3 regions of the Enterobacter sp. PL_is514 genome follow, and region 1 is predicted to be linked to each of the others. Evidence: predicted binding sites of a transcription regulator. Region 1 holds the regulator's gene; each other region holds the start of a gene.
What was found. Region 1 encodes Fur, which represses iron uptake genes when iron is present. Its sites were predicted from a motif close to ATAATAATGAGAACNACTATCAA; they were not measured.

Region 1 (5,891 bases):
AGCGTCTGCTCGTCGCCCGCGAAATAGACGCGAGTACGACCGTGCAGCGACTCGGTCGCTTCAGCAAACGCTTTGTTATCCAGTGAATAAAGTGTAGACAGCACCAGCATAAAGCGGTTAACCGCCTTTTTCTGTTCCGCGTATTCATCGGAGAGCAGCAGCTCGCGCATCGCGCGCACTTTATCTTTTGCCGGCGTCACGGCAGGTTTTGCTTGTGCAACAACGCTCGGCTGAGACACGACATCTTTGGTGACTGGGGTAGCAGGCTGTGAAGCGGCGGAAATTTTAAGCATGCGCCGTAAAATGTCGGACGCGCTCTCCCCGATATGCCGCGTCTGGCTGGCAATATACTGATAGAGTTCGTCATCAACTTCGATTGTTTTCATCTTAATCCAGTGCGATATCTTATCTGAATACAAGTCATTGGGATTATAAGGTCAAATCCCAACAGCGGATAGCGTCAAACCAGGTTGGCGGCAAAAGTCAGATTAAACTGGAACCTTGCAGCCGGGCGGCAGAATGGTCAACATGATACCCTAACCTGACATACGTAAAAAAAGAACTTTGCCATGAAATTGAATACCCGAGCGCAAACTGCACAATCGCCGAACAATAATTCTCCCATCGTACTGGTTCACGGGCTTTTTGGCAGCCTGGATAACCTGGGCGTGCTGGCACGCGATCTGGTTACCGACCACGATATTTTACAGGTCGATATGCGCAATCACGGTCTTTCCGGGCGTTCCGACGAGATGACCTACGCGGCGATGGCGCAGGATCTGCTGGATACGCTGGACGCACATAGCCTGCAGAAGGTAACGCTGATCGGGCATTCAATGGGTGGTAAAGCGGTGATGGCCCTGACGGCACTGGCCCCGGACCGTATTAGCGGCCTGGTGGTAATTGACGTCGCGCCCGTGGATTATGACGTCCGTCGTCACGACGAGATTTTTGCCGCCATTAATGCGGTCACAGAAGCGGGTGTCGCGACACGCCAACAGGCGGCTGCCGTCATGCGTGAGCATCTTGATGAAGAAGGCGTCGTGCAGTTCCTGCTGAAGTCGTTTGTTGACGGGCAATGGCGTTTTAACGTGCCGGTGCTCTGGGACCAGTACAACAACATCGTGGGCTGGAAAACCGTCCCCGCCTGGCCGCACCCTACCCTCTTTATTCGCGGCGGAAACTCACCTTACGTAACCGACGCGTACCGCGACACGCTGCTGGCCCAATTCCCGCAGGCTCGCGCCCACGTTATTGCCGGTGCCGGGCACTGGGTGCATGCGGAAAAACCTGACGCCGTGCTGCGCGCCATTCGCCGCTATCTTGCTGATACTGCAAATTGATTAAAAAGAGAGCGACTGGAAGGCTGCAGGCGTCCAGTCGTTGGCGTGCCGTTTTTGGTGATGTATGATGGCGCGCTTATCGCCCGGGCATTAGCAGGGCGGCGTGTTTCCCCCGAAGTCTCAGAATCATGGCCAAAGAACAAACGGACCGTACGACACTAGATCTGTTCGCGAATGAGCGTCGCCCGGGACGACCCAAGACGAATCCGCTTTCGCGCGATGAACAGCTGCGTATCAATAAACGCAACCAGCTTAAACGCGATAAAAATCGTGGGCTTAAGCGTGTCGAACTGAAGCTTAACGCCGACGCCGTCGATGCGCTGAACGAGCTGGCCGACGCGCGAAATATCAGCCGCAGTGAACTCATTGAAGAGATGTTGATCGCGCAGCTTGAAACGTTACGCGGCCAGGCATAAGTCTGAAAATCCCCTTTATCGCCCTTTTCATGTAGCACAGAGTGCAGTCCTGCGCGATAGCTGTTTCCGCAGGGTTGCCAGTTCTGCTATTATTGCCCTTATCCGTGGCCGAATTGCGCCACCATACTATTAAGTTTCAAGAGGTTATTTTACTCATGGCAATCATCGGCATTTTCTTTGGCAGTGATACCGGCAATACCGAAAATATCGCAAAAAACATTCAAAAACAGCTCGGTAAAGACGTTGCTGATGTGCATGACATCGCCAAGAGCAGCAAAGAAGATCTGGAAGGCTATGACATTTTGCTGCTGGGTATCCCAACCTGGTACTACGGTGAAGCCCAGTGCGACTGGGATGATTTCTTCCCGACGCTGGAAGAAGTCGACTTCAACGGTAAGCTGGTCGCCCTGTTTGGCTGTGGCGATCAGGAAGACTACGCCGAATACTTCTGTGACGCGCTGGGCACCATCCGCGACATCATTGAGCCGAATGGCGCGGTTATTGTAGGCCACTGGCCGACCGCCGGTTACCACTTCGAAGCGTCTAAAGGCCTGGCCGATGACGATCACTTCGTGGGTCTGGCCATCGACGAAGACCGTCAGCCAGAACTGACCGCCGAGCGTGTTGAGAAGTGGGTGAAGCAGATCCGTGAAGAACTGCACCTGGACGATATTCTGAACGCCTGATTATTTCGCGGCGCAACTGCGGTTGCGCCCATGCCCCAGGTCAAACCGATTAAATTAATCGCTACAATCTTTTAACTTTTTCGCCCAGACCTGTACAATGTCTCCCTGATAAATGTGGTTTTCCATTGAGCAAGTTTGTTGGTGATACCCCATTTTTATAAGCATATTTTGCCTGAGACTTGCAGTTTTCATTTAGCCATGGCAGTTCTATAATGAGACGCATTATCCCAGGTGCATTTTCTGTCACTTCCTACAGAAGTGAATCGTTTAGCAACAGGACAGATTCCGCATGACTGACAACAATACCGCATTAAAGAAGGCTGGCCTGAAAGTTACGCTTCCTCGGTTAAAAATCCTTGAAGTGCTTCAGGGTCCAGACAATCACCATGTCAGTGCGGAAGACCTTTATAAACGTCTTATCGACATGGGTGAAGAGATTGGGCTGGCTACCGTCTATCGCGTGCTGAACCAGTTTGATGACGCGGGCATTGTTACCCGTCATAATTTCGAAGGCGGTAAATCTGTTTTCGAACTGACCCAGCAGCAGCACCACGATCACCTGATCTGCCTCGATTGCGGCAAGGTCATTGAATTCAGCGATGATTCCATCGAATCACGCCAGCGTGAAATCGCCGCGCGTCATGGCATCCGCCTGACCAACCACAGCCTGTACCTTTACGGTCATTGCGCTGAAGGCGATTGCCGCGAAGACGACCACGCGCACGACGCGAAATAAACAAGTGTTCATACTCTGAGCCAGCCGTAAGGTTGGCTTTTTTTTGCCTAAAAAAATGCCCGGTAGCGCAGCGCCACCGGGCATGATAACAGCGAGTTACTTACTGTTATTGCTTCGAATTTCTTTCCAAATCTGGTCGCAACGCTTCGCCACTTCCTGATCGTTACCGGTTTTACGCGCCTGGATACAGGCCTGGTAATCCATTACGCGGACATTTTCCTGCGTCGCGAACTGCTCATGCGCTTTCTCTTTCTTCAGCACGTTTAGCACGCTCTGGCAGGCTTCAATTTTCTCCGGCGATCCTTCCGCAGTATTAATGCAGGCGCTATACGCCTCCTTCAGGCGGGAGTCCTCTTTTGGTGCCTGAGTCTGAGCACACGCCACCAGCCCTGATGCCAGCAACGCGACGACTACGATTTTTTTCATCATATACGGTCTCCATACCGGCGGGACTCAGCCCGCCGGTGCGTTTATCAGAAGATGGTGAATGGGGCGATAACCATGAATTTCACGTCACGTTCATCCTGGAAAATGTTGCCGTAACCGCCCGCATAGCTCGGGATATCGGAGTGATTGTCATACTGGGTGAAGTGCAGTTTGAACATCGTGCCTTTCGCGCGGCCATCCTGCAGGGTATAGATTGCATCCAGGCTGTAGGAAGACTCTTTCAGGCGATAGTTGGGATCGTAGTATGCGTCCGGTGTTGCCATATCGGCAGGTTTTGCGTCCCAGGCGTAAGCGTAAGAAGCGCCCACCGCCCAGCCAGGCAGGTTCCAGTTTTTCAGGTCGTACATTGCACCGAAGAAGACCGCTTTCTCGCCGTCGGCGTTGAAGTCTGAGCGGTTATCCCACCAGATATCAAGACGGCCGTTGGAGGAGGCGTAGGTCGGAGTCATACGCTGCAGGAAGTAGCCCTGCTGCCCTTCCGCCTTCACCCATGTGCCTTCCAGACGCAAATCAACCTGACCAACCTTGTAGCCGAAGGTGAGTGCCTGCAGCCACGCGGTGCCGTCATAAATGTCATTGACCCCACCGTTACTGACTTTATCGCGCGTACCGTAGAACTGGTAGCTAGTACTCAGCGGGCTACCCGCGACATCAAACTTATAGCTGGCCTTAGCAAAGTACTGATCGATATAGCCTTGTGCCTGACCAAATGCCGCTTCAAGCACCAGATCGTTTTTGAAGTCGTATTTCGCGCCCAGCGAGTGCAGGTAATCGACTTTGGTTTTTTTATCGTTCTGGTAGAACTTGTCCATCTCGATGTGCCAAGGCGCTTTGTACTCGTTGGTCCACATATAGGAGAAGCTCAACGCACCCGCATCACCGTAGTCAAAGTTAGCTCCCGCTTCCGCACCCTGATAGGTACCCGGCATAAAGCTCCAGTGCGGCGCTAACAGAGTCTGGCCAGTTGGCTGAATATAACCGCCGCGCGCCCATACCGGACCGTATTTAAATTTCGCCGCGGCTTTGTAAAGGCTTATACCGCTCTTATCCCCGGACCAGTCTTCATCATAGGCTTTGTTGCTGGAGGAGAAGGCGATTTCGTTCGGGTGGCCGCTGTCGCCGTTTTCCGCCATTTCAATCGCGGTAAACGCAGCAATATCCAGACCGAACATATCCGCGGCATAGCCTGACTGGAAGTCCAGGTTGGCGTTCCAGGTGGAGTGAGAAAGGTTGGTTTTGTATTTATCTTCAGTGACGTCTTTACGGTCACGCTCACGCTGCCAGTAATAAATACCGCCCGTGAGGGTAGAATCTTCGATGAAACCCGCTGCTTTTGCCTCTGGCGCAATCACAAGTCCCGACATTGCTGTCACACCGGCAATAGCCAGCGCCAGCGCACTACGTTTGCCACTGAACGTACGCATAGATTATTCCTCTTTGACGAATTAAAACGCCTGAAACGGCGTAAATAAAAAAGACCAAATGGTCAGGGGTAGTTTTAAATACCCTCGAATTAACTACCGTCTTTAGGTTATTTTTCGCGACGCGAATTATCAATGCTTTTTAGCGGACAAAAGTCAGGATTATGACGAAGTGCACATAATTGGTAGTGCTTTGTAACATTTACGGGAAGGCGAGGAATGACGGGGAATTATCAGGTATTTCAGTGGGTAGACGTGGTATCTCTTTCCTTTTATGTAACATTTTTGATTTTCGCAATGGCACAAACTTTTTTTTAAAAAATAAGTAGCACCTCATTGACCTGATATTTTCATGACGCCTCTTTAGGCCCTGGCTTAATACCCTGATCGTTATATAAAAAAACGCCGCACAGTGCGGCGTTTGTCTCTCATTGACCAGAGCAGCAATATTATTCGCCGATCTTCGTCCAGGTATCACGCAGACCTACAGTACGGTTAAATACTGGTTTTTCCGCGGTGCTGTAACGGCTGTCCAGGCAGAAGTAACCTTCACGTTCGAACTGGAACGCTTTGCCCGCTTCAGCAGCTTTCAGAGAAGGTTCCGCATAACCCTGCTTGATCACCAGCGATTCCGGGTTGATGGTCGCCAGGAAGTCTTCCGCCGCACCCGGGTTAGGCACGCTGAACAGACGATCGTACAGACGAATTTCTACCGGCAGCGCGTGGGATGCGCTCACCCAGTGGATAACGCCCTTCACTTTACGGCCGTCAGCAGGATCTTTGCTCAGCGTTTCAGCGTCATAAGAACAGAAGATGGTGGTGATATTCCCTTCCGCATCTTT
Region 2 (5,891 bases), on a different contig from region 1:
AAAGAAGAAATTTACGGTGCCGTGATGAACACCATCATGGAACAGCGGCCAGAGCTGAAAGAGAAGCTTCTGGGTCGCCTCGAGGCCAATTACCAGTATCTGCTTGCCAGAGAAATCGCCACCCTGCGCCTGACGCGCAAGCTGTCAGACGGTGAGTTCCGTACCTCAAACGTCACCTGCGTGGCGCTTGATGAAGACGCGCTGGCGTCTGGTGCCAGCGCCCCTTCCGAACCGCAACGCTAATTAAATCTGAATACGGCAATCGCCTCTTTTAACTGACCCGTCTGCTGGCGCTGCGCTTCAGCCACCTGCACTGTTTGCGCTACGTGACGCACGTTCTCCTGCACGCTGGCATCGATGCTGGCAATGCTGTCGTTCATCTGCGCAATGCTCGCCCGCTGCTGCTCGCTCATCTGCGACAGCTCCTCCAGCAGAGAGCGAAGCCCTTCGATACTCTCAATGATCGACTTCATTGTCATACCCGCCTGCTCAACCTGCTCGACGCCCTGCAGCGTGGTTGCCTGCGATGCGGTCAGAAGCTGGCGGATATCTTTTGCAGCCCCCTCGCTGCGCTGGGCCAACACGCGCACTTCCGAGGCAACCACCGCGAAGCCTTTGCCATGTTCGCCCGCTCTGGCAGCCTCGACCGAGGCGTTGAGCGACAGAATATTGGTCTGGAACGCAATCCCGTCGATCAACTCCAGAATGGCGTAAATGCGCTGCGACTCCTCGCGAATGTGCTCCATCGCCGCAATCGCCTGCCGTACGTTATGGCCCCCCTGCTCCGCCACGTTACTGGTGCTGAACGCCACCTCCCTGACCTGGCTTGCTTTTTCACTGGTCAGGGTGGCGACAGCCCTTAACTGTTCCATCGCACTGGCCGCCGTCGCCAGCGAACTTGCCTGGTGATCGGTACGTTCCGACAGCGCGCTGTTGCGCTGTCCTAACGCGCGGGATGCCTCCAGCAGTTGCCCAATATTGGCGCTAACCTGCTCAAGCGTGGCGCGCATGGTGCCCAGCGTCAGGCTGAACGTGCGGGCAAAGGAAGACTCTGCGGGGACCGCATCGACGGCCAGCGTGAGGTACCCCGGTTCACGGTTGATCACCCCCGCCAGCCTTGCCACCTCGCTCGCCGAGCGGGCGTCCTGCTCCATTCGTATCGCCAGCAGAACCAGAATTGCGGTCTGGACCACCACAAACAGCCCGTGGAAAACCACCATATGAAAGCCGGTGTGCATGAACACCACGACGCCGTAAAGGTCATTCTCCTGCAGATAGTTAAACACCAGATGATGTAACGCGATGACCGCCGCCCCCATCACCAGCGGGCGCCAGTCTCGCCAGGCAAGGAGCGCGGAGAGCAGGACAAAAACCGAAAAATGGTATTCAGTTTCGCCTTCGCCCAGATGAATCAGCAGCGCGGAAAATGCCATTAGCACAAACGCAGAGCTCAGGCGGAGCAACAGCGCGCCGGGAAACAACAGCGTCAGCAGCGTCGATAAACAGGCCAGAGAGGTGCCAATAATCGCCCCCTGCACGATATTCTCGTTGATATAGCCCACCCCCAGCGAGATGGCCCACAGCGACCAGATGAGCACCAGTATTAGCCTGTCGGCGCGTCGTCGAATGGCAGAAAGCGAAAACAGATCGTTTTGAGGCGCGTGCGGATACAGCCATGTCATCGTAGCCATAGGGAGTCTCTTGCTGTGCAGGTGAAAAGATCCTTCGAAGAAGGTTTGTTTTTATTATCTTTTTTAAGCGTAGTGGGGATATTCCACGACGCCATTTCAGCCAACGATATATTTTAATGACTCAGCCGAATACTAATATTTACTTAACTATCAATGGATTATTAATTATGGCTTTATTGATAAGGAAATATGAAGAATGGGGATATACAGCAGAAAATAATAACGATGCCGCGTGGCAGAAAACAAAAAAGCTGGCTTTCGCCAGCTTTCGTTCTATTTTTTGGCCGCTTTTTCTTCGCCGACCAGCCCAATCTTCAGGTAACCCGCCTGATGCAGCGTGTCCATTACCTTCATCATGGTTTCATAATCAACGGTTTTATCCGCACGGAAGAAGACCGTGGTATCTTTCTTACCGCCCGTAAGCTGATCCAGGGCCGGGATGACAGAGTCGGCCGTCACCGGGTCATTGCCGAGGAACATGGATTTATCCGCCTTCACCGACAGGTAGATAGGCTTCTCCGGGCGCGGCTGGGGCTGGCTGGATGAGGCAGGTAGATTTACCTTCACATCCACCGTCGCCAGCGGCGCAGCCACCATGAAGATAATCAGCAGAACCAGCATAACGTCGATAAACGGCGTCACGTTGATCTCATGCATTTCGCCGTTATCGTCCAGATTTTCGTTTAGACGCATCGCCATACTATCAACCCACGCGCAGTTTGGACGCCGCGTGCACCGGCTTAACCGAGCTGGCATTCAGGTCGAGATCGCGACTTTGCAGCAGCAGAACCTGCGCGGCAACGTCACCCAGCGTGGCTTTGTAGCTGCCAATCATACGCGCGAAGATGTTATAGATAACCACCGCCGGAATCGCCGCGACCAGACCAATCGCCGTCGCCAGCAGCGCTTCTGCGATACCCGGGGCCACAACCGCCAGGTTGGTGGTTTGGGTCTGCGCGATACCGATAAAGCTGTTCATGATGCCCCAGACCGTACCGAACAGACCGATAAACGGTGAGATCGCCCCGATGGTCGCCAGATAACCATTGCCGCGCCCCATGTGTCGGCCAACGGCCGCCACGCGACGCTCCAGGCGGAAACCGGTACGTTCTTTGATGCCTTCGTTATCTTCACTGCCCGCGGAGAGTTCCAGCTCGTTCTGCGCTTCATTCACTAACAGGGTGGTCAGGCTTTTCGCGTGGAAGGATGAGGTCATGTCTGAAGCCTGATCCAGAGAGCGGGCTTCAGCCAGCTGCTGCTGTTCCCTCTTGAGGCGACGCTTCTGCGAAAGCAGCTCGGCGCTCTTGCTGAAGAAGATAGCCCAGGTGACAACGGACGCCAGAATCAGGCCGATCATCACAATCTTAACCACGATGTCAGCATGCTGATACATGCCCCAAACGGAGAGATCCGCCTGCATCAAATTATTACCCACTCTGTATCTCCAGGACGCAAATCACAAAATCTGAACGTAATAATATCAAAACGTCGTCGAATTGATAGTAGTTCTCATTAGTATTTGCATAGTGCCGCAATTTTCGTTCACTTTCCTTGCGCTTACGCAGTAAAAATTTCTTATGCGTTTTTTTGCTAATATTTTCTGCTTATTCGATAAGCCTGCGGGTGCAGTTTTTTCCAATCGTGGTAGTCTGGACGTCCAGACGTATAAAAACAGGGTTAGCGAACATGACAAAGAAGCATCTTGATACCACGCTGGTACAGGCAGGACGCAGCAAAAAATATACTCAGGGATCTGTCAACAGCGTGATTCAACGCGCCTCCTCGCTGGTGTTTGATACCGTTGAGGAGAAAAAAATCGCCACGCGCAACCGCGCGAAAGGCGGCCTGTTTTATGGCCGTCGCGGCACGCTAACCCATTTTTCTCTGCAGGAGGCGATGTGCGAGCTGGAAGGAGGCGCAGGCTGCGCGCTGTTCCCGTGCGGAGCGGCTGCGGTCGCCAACACCATTCTGGCGTTCGTGGAACAGGGCGATCACATCCTGATGACCAACACCGCCTACGAACCCAGCCAGGACTTCTGTACCAAAATTCTCAGCAAGCTCGGCGTGACCACCGGCTGGTTCGACCCGCTGATTGGTGAAGGTATTGCCGAACTTATTCAGCCCAACACGCGCATTGTGTTCCTGGAATCGCCGGGGTCGCTCACCATGGAAGTTCACGACGTGCCGGCTATCGTGAAGGCCGTGCGCAGCAAAGCGCCAGAGGCGATCGTTATGATCGACAACACCTGGGCGGCAGGCGTGCTGTTCAAAGCGCTGGACTTCGACATTGATATCTCGATTCAGGCGGCGACGAAGTACCTGATTGGCCACTCGGACGGCATGATCGGCACGGCGGTCTCCAACGCGCGCTGCTGGGATCAGCTGCGTGAAAACGCCTACCTGATGGGCCAGATGGTGGATGCCGACACGGCCTACATGACCAGCCGCGGACTCCGCACGCTGGGCGTTCGCCTGCGTCAGCACCATGAAAGCAGCCTGAGAGTTGCCGAGTGGCTGGCACAGCATCCGCAGGTTGAGCGCGTGAATCACCCCGCGCTACCCGGCAGTAAAGGCCATGAGTTCTGGCAGCGTGACTTTACAGGCAGCAGCGGGTTGTTCTCGTTTGTGCTGAAAAAACGGCTGAATAATGACGAGCTGGCAAGCTATCTGGATAATTTTACCCTCTTCAGCATGGCCTACTCGTGGGGCGGTTTTGAATCCCTCATCCTGGCTAACCAGCCGGAACAGATTGCGGCCCTGCGCCCCGGTGGCGACGTGGACTTCAGCGGTACCCTGATTCGACTGCATATCGGTTTAGAAAATGTTGACGATCTGATTGCGGATTTAGCAGCAGGGTTCGAGCGTATCGTGTAGAGTGCTGGCTGAAAATGTACTCCCTGGACGCTTTTGTGAACACCGCAAGCGGAAAAGTCTGCATGAGTTGCGCCCGGGATCAAACCCGACGGGCGAATAAGGGAGTACAATAGCGCTATATCTGCTGTTCCACAGGAAAGTCCATGGCTGTTATTCAAGATATTATCGCGGCGCTCTGGCACCACGATTTTGCCGCGCTGGCGGATCCTCACGTCGTCGGTATCGTCTATTTCGTGATGTTCGCAACTCTGTTTCTGGAAAATGGATTACTGCCAGCCTCGTTTTTACCCGGTGACAGCCTGCTTTTACTTGCCGGGGCGTTAATCGGTAAAGGCGTCATGGACTTCACGCCAACGATGGTTATCCTTACCTCCGCAGCCAGCCTGGGCTGCTGGCTGAGCTATCTGCAGGGCCGCTGGCTGGGGAACACGCGCGTCGTCAAAAGCTGGCTGGCGCAGCTGCCGCATAAGTATCACCAGCGTGCGACCTGCATGTTTGACCGGCACGGCCTGCTGGCGCTGCTGGCGGGGCGTTTCCTGGCGTTTGTTCGCACGCTTCTGCCGACGATGGCGGGCATTTCCGGCCTGTCGAACCGCCGCTTTCAGTTCTTCAACTGGCTGAGCGCCCTGCTGTGGGTTGGCGTGGTGACGACGCTCGGCTACGCGCTGAATATGATCCCCTTCGTGAAACACCACGAAGATCAGGTAATGACCTTCCTCATGGTGCTGCCGATGTTCCTGCTGGTGGCGGGTCTGGTGGGGACTATCGCGGTGGTGATTAAGAAGAAGTACTGCAGCGCATAATTCAACAAAGCCGGGTGGCGCTATCGCTTACCCGGCCTACGTTTTTCGTCAGACTCCCTGCATCGTTCTTATACGTGACGCATCCTCTCCCGGCGTAACGCCGAAATAGCGCTTAAACTCCCGACTGAACTGCGACGCACTTTCGTAGCCCACCCGCATCGCCGCCGCGCTGGCCTTCATGCCGTCGTGGATCATCAGCATCCGCGCCTTATGCAGCCGGTAGGTTTTGAGGTACTGCAGCGGCGAGGTGCTGGTCACCGATTTAAAATTATGGTGAAACGCCGAGACGCTCATGTTCGCTTCCGCCGCCAGCTGGTCGACGCTGAGGTTTTCGGTGTACTGGCTCTCGATACGCTTGAGCACGCGGCTTATCAGGCTGAAGTGGGTCTGTCGGCTCACCAGGGCCAGTAACGCCCCGCCTCCCGGGCCCAGCAGCACGTGGTAGAGAATTTCGCGGATAATCTGCTTGCCCAGAATGCGCGCGTCCAGCGGCCTCTCCATCACGTCCAGCAGACGCTCAATG
Region 3 (5,891 bases), on a different contig from region 1:
CCCCTCTCCCACAGGGAGAGGGAGCATCTGAATCACATCCGAACGTAAGCCAACGTAAAGATCCCCCTGATTCCGCCCCTCTTCGCTTCATTTTCAACCACTCATCCTCTATCCTGAGCGTTATTACCACTGGGTCCTGGAAGACAAAGATGAAACGGACAAAATCTATAAATCACGCTTCGTTCCGCAAGAGCTGGAACGCGCGTCACCTCACCCCTGTTGCGCTGGCGGTCACGGCTGTCTTTATGCTGGCAGGCTGTGAGAAAAATGACGAAACGGTTTCGCTGTATCAAAACGCAGACGACTGCTCTGCCGCAACCGGCAAAGCCGCCGAGTGTAAAACGGCTTATACGAGCGCGCTGAAAGAAGCAGAACGTACCGCGCCGAAATATGCCTCACGCGAAGACTGCGTGGCGGAATTCGGTGAAGGTCAGTGCCAGCAGGCACCGGCCCAGGCCAGCACCGCACCTGAAAATCAGGCGCAGGCGCAGTCCAGCGGCAGCTTCTGGATGCCGCTGATGGCAGGCTACATGATGGGTCGCCTGATGGGCGGCGGTGCAGGCTACCAGCAGCAGCCGCTGTTTAGCTCGAAAAACCCGGCCAGCCCGGCTTACGGTCAATATACCGATGCCAGCGGTAAAGGCTACGGCGCAGCGACGCCTGGCCGCACCGTGACGGTACCGAAAACGGCAATGGCGCCGAAGCCTGCGACGACCAGCACCATCACCCGCGGCGGGTTTGGTGAATCGGTGGCGAAGCAGACCAGCATGCAGCGCAGCGCGACAGGCACCTCCTCTACTCGCTCAATGGGCGGCTGATCATGGAACGAGTCAGTATCACCGAGCGCCCGGACTGGCGTGAAAAAGCCACCGAGTACGGTTTTAACTTCCATACCATGTACGGCGAGCCGTACTGGTGTGAAGACGCTTACTACAAGCTCACGCTGGCCCAGGTTGAGAAGCTGGAAGAGGTGACGGCAGAGCTGCATCAGATGTGCCTGAAGGTCGTGGAAAAGGTCATCGACAGCGACGAGCTGATGGCAAAGTTCCGCATTCCGAAGCACACCTGGAGCTTTGTCCGCCAGTCGTGGAAAACAAATCAGCCTTCGCTTTACTCTCGCCTGGATCTGGCGTGGGACGGCAAAGGTGAACCGAAGCTTCTGGAAAACAACGCCGATACCCCAACGTCCCTGTACGAAGCGGCGTTCTTCCAGTGGATCTGGCTGGAAGACCAGGCCAATGCCGGAAACCTGCCGGAAGGCAGCGACCAGTTCAACAGCCTGCAGGAGAAGCTGATCGAGCGCTTCGCCGAGCTACGCGAGCAGTTTGGCTTCAACCTGCTGCATCTCGCCTGCTGCCGCGACACGGAAGAAGACCGTGGCACGGTTCAGTATCTGCAGGACTGCGCTGCCGAAGCGGAGGTGGCGACCGAGTTCCTCTATATCGAGGATATCGGCCTGGGTGAAAAAGGTCAGTTTACGGATACGCAGGATCAGGTGATCAGCAACCTGTTCAAGCTCTACCCGTGGGAGTACATGCTCCGCGAGATGTTCTCCACCAAGCTGGAAGATGCTGGCGTGCGCTGGCTGGAACCGGCCTGGAAGAGCATTATCTCTAACAAAGCCCTGCTGCCGATGCTCTGGGAGATGTTCCCGAATCACCCGAACCTGCTGCCGGCGTATTTTGCGGAAGATGATTACCCGCAGATGGAGAAATACGTCGTTAAGCCGATCTTCTCCCGCGAAGGCGCGAACGTGTCGATTATCGAAAACGGTAAGACGCTGGAAGCGGTTGAAGGGCCGTACGGCGAAGAAGGGATGATCGTCCAGGAGTTCTATCCACTGCCGAAATTTGGCGACAGCTATACGCTGATTGGCAGCTGGCTCATCAACGATCTGCCAGCCGGAATTGGCATTCGCGAAGATCGCGCGCTGATCACGCAGGATCTGTCGCGGTTCTATCCGCATATTTTTGTGGAGTAAGACTGCGGCCTGATGCCCTCACCCCAGCCCTCTCCCACAGGGAGAGGGTGCACACACTAAAAACGGCAACCTGAAGTTGCCGTTTTGCTTTTATTACCCCACCTGCACCGACAGCATACTCAGACTCCCCATCTCAATACCGTCAACCGGGATCGTAACCGGCTCCTGACCATCCCACGCGCCAAGCACGTACAGCAGCGGCAGGAAGTGTTCCGGCGTCGGGTTAGAAAGCGAACCGCCCTCATGATCCAGATAGTTCACCAGCGGATGCTCCTCAGCCGGCCCCTGCCACGTCAGGTTTGCTTTAACGTAGTCGTTAAAAGCGGTCGCCCACGGGTAAGGCGTATTCTCACCGTGCCAGCGCGCTGTACGCAGGTTGTGCACCACGTTGCCGCTTGCCACCAGCATGATGCCTTCATCACGAAGCGTTGCCAGCTTGCGGCCCATCTCCAGATGCCAGGCGGCCGGTTTGGTGCTGTCGATGCTCAGCTGCACCATCGGGATATCCGCATCAGGATACATTTTAATCAGCACGCCCCAGGAGCCATGGTCAAAACCCCAGGCTTCTTTATCCAGCGTTACAGGAACAGGCGCCAGCAGATCCACCAGCCTTTGTGCCAGCTCAGGCGAGCCGGGGGCTGGATAATGCGTGTCATACAGCGCCTGCGGGAAGCCGCCAAAATCATGAATGGTTTTTGGCGCTTCCATGGCAGTCACGCCCGTTCCACGGGTGAACCAGTGCGCGGATACCACCACAATCGCTTTTGGACGCGGCAACGTCTCGCCCAGGCTACGCCATGCGCGGGTATAGACGTTGTCTTCCAGAACGTTCATAGGGCTGCCGTGGCCTAAAAACAGGGCTGGCATACGGGAAGAAGTCATGGTGATATCCTTACAGAAGGTGTCAATTTAATGGTGCTACATTACGCGCAATCCGGCAAAGATGAACGCAGATAAGCGTGAAGATCATCATCAGGAAATTTGAATGTAAGGAATGTGTAAAGCCGGGGTTCGCCCCTCGCTTTGCCAGAAATGAATCATTTATATTAATGAGAATCATTATCAAAAGGAGTTATGCATGTCAGTCCCCTTGATCCTGACCATACTCGCGGGCGCTGCGACCTTTATCGGTGCGATCCTCGGCGTACTTGGTCAAAAGCCCTCTAACCGCGTGCTGGCCTTCTCGCTGGGCTTTGCTGCCGGGATCATGCTGCTCATCTCCCTGATGGAGATGCTGCCTGCCGCGCTGGGCACAGAAGGCATGTCTCCGCTGCTGGGTTACGGCATGTTTGTTTTTGGCCTGCTGGGGTACTTTGCCCTCGACCGGATGCTGCCGCACGCGCATCCGCAGGATTTAATGCAGAAAAACGTAACGCCCATGCCGCGGAATATTAAGCGAACGGCGGTTCTGCTGACGCTGGGCATCAGCCTGCATAATTTCCCGGAAGGGGTCGCCACCTACGTGACGGCCAGCAGCAATCTGGAAATGGGCTTTGGCATCGCACTGGCGGTGGCCTTACACAATATTCCTGAAGGACTGGCCGTCGCCGGACCGGTCTATGCCGCCACGGGCTCGAAACGCACCGCAGTGTTCTGGGCAGGTATTTCCGGGATGGCCGAAATCCTTGGCGGCGTGCTGGCCTGGCTGATCCTTGGTAGCCTGGTCTCTCCGGTAGTGATGGCGGCGATTATGGCAGCGGTAGCCGGGATCATGGTTGCACTTTCGGTGGATGAACTGATGCCGCTGGCGAAGGAGATAGATCCTAACAACAACCCCAGCTATGGCGTGCTGTGCGGAATGTCGGTGATGGGATTAAGCCTGGTTCTGCTGCAGACCGCAGGAATCGGGTAAAAAAACGCCGGGATATCCCGGCGTTTTTATTATCAGCTGGCTTTGCGCTCGTGCGCCTGGCGATACTCCACCAGATCTTCAATCGTGACCACCGGCATGTTGTGCAGACGCGCAAAGGTGATGCACTCCGGCGCGCGCGCCATAGTGCCGTCATCGTTGGTCAGTTCACACAGCACACCCGCAGGTTTGAAGCCCGCCAGCGTCACCAGGTCGATGGTCGCTTCGGTGTGACCGCCGCGGGTCAGGACGCCGCCCGCCTGCGCGCGCAGTGGGAAGACGTGGCCTGGACGATGCAGATCGGATGGCTTCGCACCGTCAGCAATCGCGGCACGTACGGTGGTCAGACGGTCAGCCGCAGACACACCGGTGGTCACGCCATGCGCCGCTTCAATAGTCACGGTAAAACCGGTACCAAAGGCGCTGGTGTTGTTTTCGACCATCATCGGCAGCTCGAGCTGCTTACGACGATCTTCGGTAATACACAGGCATACGATGCCGCTGCCGTGACGGATGGTCAGCGCCATCTGTTCAACGGTCATGTTTTCGGCGGCGAAAATCATGTCGCCTTCGTTTTCACGGTTTTCATCGTCAAGCACCATCACACCGCGGCCTTCGCGCAGTGCATCCAGTGCATGTTCAACACGTTGAGTTGAAGTGCCAAAAGAGGAAAGTAGCGTCTGATTCATGGTAAAAAAACCTCATTAACATTATGGTTACCAGAATCAGGGCAGTCTTAGGAGCGCCGTATAAGCGGCAAAAAGATAACGTGAGCGGGCCCATGCCCGACTGGATCGTTACTCTCTCCCATCCGGACTCTAACCGTCGGCCCCGGAATTACACCGGATCTGCTGACCTTTGAGTTTTCACCCAAAGCGCTCGCGGGCTTTCAGCGTCACGCTGATTTACCGCCGGTGGGGAATTTCGCCCCGCCCTGAGAATAAGCGAGATAACTATAACGCTATTGATTATCCTGGGCAATGCATAAGCATCAAACAATTTTGTTTACCCCGGGCATGACGCGCTACAATGGACACTAACACCTTTCCATCAAGGGAAACGACAATGATTGACCCGAAGAAAATTGAGCAGATCGCGCGTCAGGTTCATGAATCCATGCCAAAAGGCATTCGTGAATTTGGTGATGACGTTGAGAAGAAAATCCGCCAGACGCTGCAGGCGCAGTTGGTTCGCCTTGATTTAGTCAGCCGCGAAGAGTTTGACGTGCAGACCCAGGTTCTGCTGCGCACCCGCGAGAAGCTGGCGCTGCTGGAACAGCGTCTGACCGAGCTGGAAAACCGCAATGCGCCGGAAGAAGTGAAGCCAGCACCGGCCATTCCACCGGTGGATGACCAGGAGTAAGTGCGGCCTGATGCCCTCACCCCAGCCCTCTCCCACAGGGAGAGGGTGAAAAAATAAACGGGCCAGCTGGCCCGTTTTTTTTACTGACTGTCTTTCTGGATCTTCTTGATGATGTTGGTGGTGGAACACCCGTCCTCAAAGTTGAGCACCATCACTTCACCGCCATTGGCCCAGACCTCTTCGCTGCCCGCGATTTGCTCCGGCTTGTAATCACCGCCTTTTACCAGCAGATCCGGCAGAATACCGGCAATCAGACGCTGCGGTGTGTCTTCTTCAAACGACACTACCCAGTCCACGGCTTCCAGCGCGCCGAGTACGATCATCCGCTGCTCAAGTGGGTTCACCGGACGCGTTTCACCCTTCAGGCGTTTCGTCGACGCATCGCTGTTCACAGCCACAATCAGGCGATCGCCCAGCTTGCGCGCATTCGCCAGATAGGAGACGTGACCCGCGTGCAGAATGTCAAACACGCCGTTGGTCATCACCACTTTCTCACCGCGCTTGCGCGCGGCGGCGACGGCCACTTTAAGCTCGTCTTCGGTCATCACACCGAAACCGGTGTCCGCACGGCCGCGCACCGCGTTTTCCAGCTCGATTGGGGAAACGGTTGAGGTGCCGAGCTTACCGACGACTACACCCGCCGCGGCGTTAGCGAAGTAGCACGCCTCTTCCAGGGAGTTTCCTGCGGCCAGCGTCGCC

Region 2: the regulator Fur is predicted to act here: its motif matches at 3,188-3,210, upstream of exbB (tol-pal system-associated acyl-CoA thioesterase).
Region 3: the regulator Fur is predicted to act here: its motif matches at 3,025-3,047, upstream of zupT (zinc transporter ZupT).

What each region holds. Positions count from the first base shown of each region.
Region 1 covers NZ_JBVPGN010000036.1:131,955-137,845, reverse strand. The annotation lists gene seqA (replication initiation negative regulator SeqA) at 1-386, opposite strand, end outside; gene ybfF (esterase) at 570-1,343, shown strand; gene ybfE (LexA regulated protein) at 1,472-1,759, shown strand; gene fldA (flavodoxin FldA) at 1,915-2,445, shown strand; gene fur (ferric iron uptake transcriptional regulator) at 2,735-3,181, shown strand; gene chiQ (ChiQ/YbfN family lipoprotein) at 3,278-3,607, opposite strand; gene chiP (chitoporin ChiP) at 3,655-5,052, opposite strand; gene glnS (glutamine--tRNA ligase) at 5,499-5,891, opposite strand, start outside.
Region 2 covers NZ_JBVPGN010000027.1:273,401-279,291, reverse strand. The annotation lists gene AC0TNG_RS05480 (hypothetical protein) at 1-243, shown strand, start outside; gene AC0TNG_RS05475 (methyl-accepting chemotaxis protein) at 240-1,691, opposite strand; gene exbD (TonB system transport protein ExbD) at 1,965-2,390, opposite strand; gene exbB (tol-pal system-associated acyl-CoA thioesterase) at 2,395-3,126, opposite strand; gene metC (cystathionine beta-lyase) at 3,378-4,565, shown strand; gene yghB (DedA family general envelope maintenance protein YghB) at 4,709-5,368, shown strand; gene AC0TNG_RS05450 (AraC family transcriptional regulator) at 5,417-5,891, opposite strand, start outside.
Region 3 covers NZ_JBVPGN010000027.1:240,108-245,998, reverse strand. The annotation lists gene AC0TNG_RS05325 (DUF1190 family protein) at 150-818, shown strand; gene AC0TNG_RS05320 (glutathionylspermidine synthase family protein) at 821-1,981, shown strand; gene ygiD (4,5-DOPA-extradiol-dioxygenase) at 2,075-2,863, opposite strand; gene zupT (zinc transporter ZupT) at 3,060-3,833, shown strand; gene ribB (3,4-dihydroxy-2-butanone-4-phosphate synthase) at 3,866-4,519, opposite strand; FMN riboswitch at 4,626-4,776, opposite strand; gene ubiK (ubiquinone biosynthesis accessory factor UbiK) at 4,896-5,192, shown strand; gene hldE (bifunctional D-glycero-beta-D-manno-heptose-7-phosphate kinase/D-glycero-beta-D-manno-heptose 1-phosphate adenylyltransferase HldE) at 5,273-5,891, opposite strand, start outside.